DNA from 3 places in the Kribbella sp. NPDC051620 genome. Region 3 is predicted to be linked to each of the others. Evidence: predicted binding sites of a transcription regulator. Region 3 holds the regulator's gene; each other region holds the start of a gene.
The links. Region 3 encodes HrcA, which represses chaperone genes, less so after heat shock. Its sites were predicted from a motif close to TTGGCACTCGNNNNNNNCGAGTGCCAA; they were not measured.
Positions count from the first base shown of each region.

Region 1: groES (co-chaperone GroES) is a predicted target of HrcA. The motif match lies at 753-779, and genes of this name have one in related genera.
Region 2: groL (chaperonin GroEL) is a predicted target of HrcA. The motif match lies at 1,573-1,599, and genes of this name have one in related genera.

Region 1 covers NZ_JBITDB010000005.1:767,754-770,018, forward strand. The annotation lists gene ACIA12_RS28385 (peptidoglycan-binding protein) at 1-603, opposite strand, end outside; gene groES (co-chaperone GroES) at 919-1,215, shown strand; gene groL (chaperonin GroEL) at 1,369-2,265, shown strand, end outside.
Region 2 covers NZ_JBITDB010000005.1:821,692-823,956, reverse strand. The annotation lists gene groL (chaperonin GroEL) at 1-1,392, opposite strand, end outside; gene ACIA12_RS28645 (GNAT family N-acetyltransferase) at 1,630-2,190, shown strand; gene ACIA12_RS28640 (Rid family hydrolase) at 2,187-2,265, opposite strand, start outside.
Region 3 covers NZ_JBITDB010000003.1:81,256-83,520, reverse strand. The annotation lists gene ACIA12_RS13455 (Gfo/Idh/MocA family protein) at 1-610, shown strand, start outside; gene hrcA (heat-inducible transcriptional repressor HrcA) at 721-1,740, shown strand; gene dnaJ (molecular chaperone DnaJ) at 1,784-2,265, shown strand, end outside.

The DNA.
Region 1 (2,265 bases), on a different contig from region 3:
CTTGCTCCAGGTATTGGTCTTGGCGGCGTACAGGCGCCAGTTCATCGCCGAGCGGGTCTTCGGACCGTAGATGCCGTCGACGGCCAGCTTGTGGCGCTTCTGGACGGCCCTGATCACTCCACGGGTGTTGCTGCCGTAGATGCCGTCCACTGTGAGCTTGTAGCCGTAGCAGTAGTTCAGGTTGCGCTGGAGGACCCGGATGGCGGTGTCCGGGTCGCCTCTGTGGTTCGAGCCCCGGAACGGGTCGTCGCCGTACATCAGGTTGCAGGTGGTGCTCGGGCTGTTCCACAGCGACGGCATCGGGATGCCCCAGCCGGTCTTGCCGATCGGTACGACCCGGGCGTACAGGCACTGCGGAGTCGCAGCGGCAGCCGCTGCTGCCTGCGCGTCCGTCTGTGCGCTGCCGGCCGCGGCGTCCTTCGCCTTGAGCTGTACTGCGGGCGCGGCGCCGCCGGGGGCCGCGTCGCCGGGGCGGGCGGAGGAGGAGTGATGTGCGCCGTTGGCCGCGAGGCCTGCGACCGCGAACGGGCTGATCACCAGCAGGGCGATCACCACTGTCTTGCGCGGAGTCAGCTTGGGCAGTGCCGGCAGGCGGAGCGCCATGGTTCTCTCCTCGGGGCGGTCGATCCCGGGGCGGCCGGGAACCCTACAGAGACGACGGTCCCACGACCGGGTGGGGTTCGCCCAGCCCTTGATGGCAGAAAGCGTCCGGCCGGACACGAGCGGTACCGGCGTTCGCCGGCGGCGAGATTCTGGCACTCGAGTTGACCGAGTGCTAATCGCGGCCTAGATTCGGTGTTGGCACTCTCCACTCGAGGGTGCCAGCGGCCCGGCCTCTGATCCCCGCGACGGCAGAGGCGGAACGGTCGCTCGCAGCACCCCTTGAACACACAAGAACTCGACCGTGGAGGTCAGCAAGTGTCGGTCACGATCAAGCCGCTCGAGGACCGTATCCTCGTTGCGCCGCTCGAAGCCGAGCAGACCACGAAGTCCGGCCTGGTGATCCCGGACACCGCCAAGGAGAAGCCGCAGGAGGGCGAGATCCTCGCCGTCGGCCCCGGCCGCATCGACGACAACGGCAACCGCGTCCCGCTGGACGTCAGCGTCGGCGACAAGGTCATCTACTCCAAGTACGGCGGCACCGAGGTCAAGTACGACGGCCAGGACTACCTGATCCTGGGCGCCCGCGACATCCTCGCAGTCGTCACCAAGTGACGTCGGGGCGCGCTTCCCGCCGTGTGTGTGGAGACGCGCCCATCGTTCGCCGTTCCTGACTGACACCGCTCCGGTACCGCCCGCCGGTGCCGGGGCGGAGTCGGTTCGGGACCGCGAGCACCATTGTTGAAACTCAGAGAGGGACTTGTTTTTATGCCGAAGATCCTCGAGTTCGACGAGAACGCGCGGCGCGCGCTGGAGCGCGGCGTCGACAAGCTCGCGAACACGGTGAAGGTGACGCTGGGGCCCAAGGGCCGCTACGTCGTGCTGGACAAGAAGTGGGGCGCCCCGACCATCACCAACGACGGTGTCACCGTCGCGCGTGAGGTCGAGCTGGACGACCCGTTCGAGAACCTCGGTGCGCAGCTGGCCAAAGAGGTTGCCACCAAGACCAACGATGTCGCCGGTGACGGAACCACCACCGCGACCGTACTGGCGCAGGCGCTGGTGCACGAGGGCCTGCGGGCCGTCGCGGCCGGCGTCAACCCGATGGGCCTGAAGAAGGGCATCGAGGCCGCCGTCGAGGCCGTCTCGAAGAAGCTGGTCGAGACCGCCCGCCCGGTCGACGACAAGGGCGACATGGCCCACGTCGCCACCATCTCCGCCCGCGACGCCGAGATCGGTTCGCTGATCGCCGAGGCGTTCGACAAGGTCGGCAAGGACGGCGTCATCACCGTCGAGGAGTCGAACACCTTCGGCACCGAGCTGGACTTCACCGAGGGCATGCAGTTCGACAAGGGCTACATCTCGCCCTACTTCATCACCGACGCCGAGGGTGGCGAAGCGGTGCTGGACGACCCGTACATCCTGATCAACCAGGGCAAGATCTCCGCGGTGTCGGACCTGCTGCCGCTGCTGGAGAAGGTCGTGCAGTCCGGCAAGACGCTGCTGATCATCGCCGAGGACGTCGAGGGCGAGGCGCTGTCGACGCTGGTCGTGAACAAGATCCGCGGCAACTTCACCTCCGTCGCCGTCAAGGCGCCGGGCTTCGGTGACCGCCGCAAGGCGATGCTCGAGGACCTGGCTGCCCTCACCGGCGCCCAGGTGATC
Region 2 (2,265 bases), on a different contig from region 3:
CACCACGACGCCACCCTCGAGGCCGGCGTTGAAGGCGATCTGCTTCAGCGGAGCCTCGACCGCGGACCGCACGATCGCGGCACCGGTGGCCTCGTCACCCTCGAGCTCCAGCTTCTCGAACGCAACGACCGAAGCCTGCAGCAGCGCCACGCCGCCACCGGCGACGATGCCCTCTTCGACGGCGGCCTTCGCGTTGCGAACGGCGTCCTCGATGCGGTGCTTGCGCTCCTTCAGCTCGACCTCGGTGGCCGCGCCGACCTTGATCACCGCAACGCCACCGGCCAGCTTGGCCAGCCGCTCCTGCAGCTTCTCGCGGTCGTAGTCGGAGTCCGACTTCTCGATCTCGGCGCGGATCTGGTTCACCCGGCCGGAGATCTGGTCGGCGTCGCCGGAACCCTCGACGATGGTCGTCTCGTCCTTGGTGACGACGATCTTGCGGGCCTGGCCGAGCAGCTCCAGGTCCACGGTGTCGAGCTTGAGGCCGACCTCCTCGGAGATGACCTCACCGCCGGTCAGCACGGCGATGTCGACCAGCATGGCCTTGCGGCGGTCACCGAAGCCCGGCGCCTTGACGGCGACGGTCTTGAAGGTGCCCTTGATCTTGTTCACGACCAGGGTCGCGAGCGCCTCACCCTCGAGGTCCTCGGCGATGATCGCCAGCGGCTTGCCGGTCTGCATGACCTTCTCCAGCACCGGGACCAGGTCCTTGATGCTCGAGATCTTGCTGTTCACCACGAGGATGTACGGGTCTTCGAGGACCGCTTCCATCCGCTCGGTGTCGGTCACGAAGTACGGCGAGATGTAGCCCTTGTCGAAGCGCATGCCCTCGGTGAGCTCGAGCTCGAGACCGAAGGTGTTGCTCTCCTCGACGGTGATGACACCTTCCTTGCCGACCTTGTCCATCGCCTCGGCGATGATCTGGCCGACCTGGGTGTCGGCGGCGGAGATCGAGGCCGTGGAAGCGATCTGCTCCCGGGTCTCGACGTCCTTCGCCTGCGCCAGCAGCTGCTCGCTGATGGCGTCGACCGCCTTCTCGATGCCCTTCTTCAGGCCCATCGGGTTGGCGCCCGCGGCGACGTTGCGCAGACCCTCGCGCACGAGCGCCTGGGCCAGCACGGTCGCCGTGGTGGTGCCGTCGCCTGCGACGTCATCCGTCTTCTTGGCAACTTCCTTGACGAGCTCGGCCCCGATCTTCTCGTACGGGTCCTCGAGCTCGATCTCCTTGGCGATGGAGACACCGTCGTTGGTGATCGTGGGGGCGCCCCACTTCTTCTCCAGCACGACGTTGCGGCCCTTCGGGCCAAGCGTCACCTTCACGGCGTCGGCGAGGGTGTTCATACCCCGCTCGAGGCCGCGGCGCGCCTCTTCATTGAAAGCAATAAGCTTGGGCATTCTCCGCGAGTCCTCCCGCGTCGAGTTTTTTGTTCAGCCGGCCGGATGCCCGCGACGGACGGTGCCATCAGTGCGGCGGTCACGTCCCGCCACGCCTCCGGCACCTCATCGAGGCCGTCTATGGTCACGCTCCAGGGCGCGAGCAGTTATCACTCTCGCCCATCGAGTGCTAACCAAGTATTAGCACTCGACCCAAGCGAGTGCAAGCCAGCTCCCCCTCCGCAGTACCGTGCTGAGATGACTCTGGAGGTCGTCCCAGCCACCCCGGACCGCTGGCCGGACGTCGTCGAGGTGATGCGCGACCGCGGCGACCCGGCTCGCTGCTTCTGCCAGTACTTCCGCCTCCGCGGCAAGGAGTGGTCAGGCACCTCCCCCACCGCCAAGCGCGACGCCCTGGGCGCCCAGGTCGCCTCGGACCGGCCACCAGGCGTCCTGGCGACAGACGCCGGTACGCCGGTGGGCTGGTGCGCCGTCGCTCCCCGGTCGGCGTATCCACGGGTCGTCACCTCCCCCAACTGGCGGGGTGGCGACCCCGACGCCTGGGTGGTGACCTGTTTCGTCGTACCGGTTGGTCACCGCCGTCAGGGCCTGGCTGGTGAGCTCCTCCACGGGGCGATCGACTTCGCCCGCGCCCAGGGCACCGTAGTACTGGAGGCCTGCGCTGTGGACCTCTCCTACACGGGCAGGGTCCCCTCCGCTGACCTCTACCGCGGCCCACTGTCCGTCTACCTGGAGGCAGGCTTCACAGAGGTCAGCCGTACGTCGGCGCGGTGGGTGCTGGTCAGCAAGGCGCTCTAGACCTTCGCGATGAACTTGACCTCGATCACCTGACCGGGCAGCGCCAGCCGGCTGATCCCGACCAGCGTGCTCGCC
Region 3 (2,265 bases):
GCCGGAGTTCTACTACCAACCAGGTGGCGGCCCGCTGCTCGACATGGGTCCGTACTACATCACCAGCCTCGTCACTCTGCTTGGACCGGTGAAGCGGGTCACTGGTCGGGCCGGGCGCTCCCAGGAGCAGCGGAAGGTGCACAGCGGGCCGCGGGCCGGGGAGACGTTCCCTGTCGGAGTACCGACGCATGTGACCGGCGTACTGGAGCACGAGTCGGGTGCGCTCACCACTGTGCTGATGAGCTTCGACGTGTGGGCCGCACGGCTGCCGCGGATCGAGATCTACGGCACGGAGGGCAGCCTGTCCGTCCCGGACCCGAACAACTTCGACGGCACGGTGGAGATCGCGACTGCCACCAACCGTGACTGGACGCAACTCCCGGTAGCCGGTGGGTACGCCGGTGCCGGCCGCGGCGTCGGAGTGGCCGACATGGCTCGCGCACTGCGCAACAACGAGCCGCACCGGGCGGATGGCGCGCTGGCCTACCACGTGCTCGACGTCATGGAGTCGCTGCTCGAATCTGCCGCTCAGGACCAGTCGGTGGACGTGGCGAGTACGGTCCAGCGGCCTGCCGCCGTACCTTTGGGAGCGTCGCCGGAAAGCAGCTGAGATCCGTCCCACGCCGCTACTTGTGGGTAGGTGTCGTGCGGGCTCGGTAGACTGGCACTCGAAACTCGGGAGTGCCAACCCGAGGGGCCGACGTGAGAGGGGTGGTGCGCGTGCTGGACGAACGCAAACTGGACGTTCTCCGAGCCATCGTCGAGGACTACGTGGCCACCCACGAGCCGGTCGGCTCGAAGACCCTGGTCGACCGGCACAACCTCGGCGTCTCCCCGGCCACGGTCCGCAACGACATGGCCGCGCTGGAGGAGGAGGGGTACATCACCCAGCCGCACACCAGCGCCGGCCGGATCCCGACCGACGCCGGGTACCGGCTGTTCGTCGACAAGCTGAGCACCGTCAAGACGCTGTCGCCGGCCGAGAAGAAGGCGATCTCGTCCTTCCTGGTCGGCGCGGTCGACCTGGACGACGTGGTCCGGCGTACCGTCCGGCTGCTCGCCCAGATCACCCGTCAGGTCGCGATCGTGCAGTACCCGACGCTGAGCCGGTCGAGCGTGCGGCACGTCGAGGTGGTCACGATGACGCCGCGGCGGCTGCTGCTGGTGCTGATCACCAGCACCGGCCGGGTCGAGCAGCGGATCGTGGAGACCCAGGACGACGTCGACGAGCAACTGATCGCCGACCTGCGCTCCCGGCTGAACTCCGCGCTGACCGGCCAGCGGCTGACCGACGCGGCGACCTCGCTGGCCAGCGTCACCGAGACCTTCCCACCGGCCGACCGGTCGCTGGTGGCCGCCATCGTCACGAGTCTGCTGGAGGCCTTCACGGTCGAGGGCGAGCAGCGGATCGCGGTCGGCGGCGCGGCCAACCTGACCCGCTACGGCGACGACTTCGAGCGCAACGTGAAGCCGGTGCTGGAGGCGCTCGAGGAGCACGTGATCCTGCTCAAGCTGCTCGGCGAGGCGACCAACCCGCAGACGCTGACGGTCCGGATCGGCCACGAGAACCCGTACGAAGGACTTGCCACCACCTCGGTCGTCGCCACCGGCTACGGCTCCAAGTCGGAGGCGCTGGCCACTCTCGGCATCGTCGGCCCGACCCACATGGACTATCCGAGCACGATGGGCGCGGTCCGCGCCGTCGCGCGCTACGTCAGCCAGATCCTGGCCGACTCGTGAACCACCGAACGCACCGAACACTGCCTACCAAGTGGTCTGGAGTATGAGCACCGATTACTACGCCGTCCTCGGCGTCAGCCGCGACGCGAGCCAGGACGAGATCAAGAAGGCCTACCGCAAACTGGCCCGCCAGTACCACCCGGACGTGAACGACTCCGAGGACGCGCACCACAAGTTCCAGGAGATCGGCCGCGCGTTCCAGGTGCTGAGCGACCCGCAGAAGAAGCAGGTCCACGATCTCGGCGGTGACCCGTTCGCGAGCGGGCCCGGCGCGGGTGCGGGCGCCGGCTTCGGCCAGGCGTTCACCTTCACCGACATCATGGACGCCTTCTTCGGCCAGACCGGCGGGGCGACCCGTGGGCCGCGGCCACGCACCCGGCGCGGCCAGGACGCCCTGATCCCGCTGCGGATCGACCTCGCCGAGGCGGCCTTCGGGACGACTCGTGAGCTGAAGGTCGACACCGCGGTACTCTGCCCGACCTGCTCCGGATCCGGCGCGGCCGCCGGCTCGGAGCCGGTCACCTG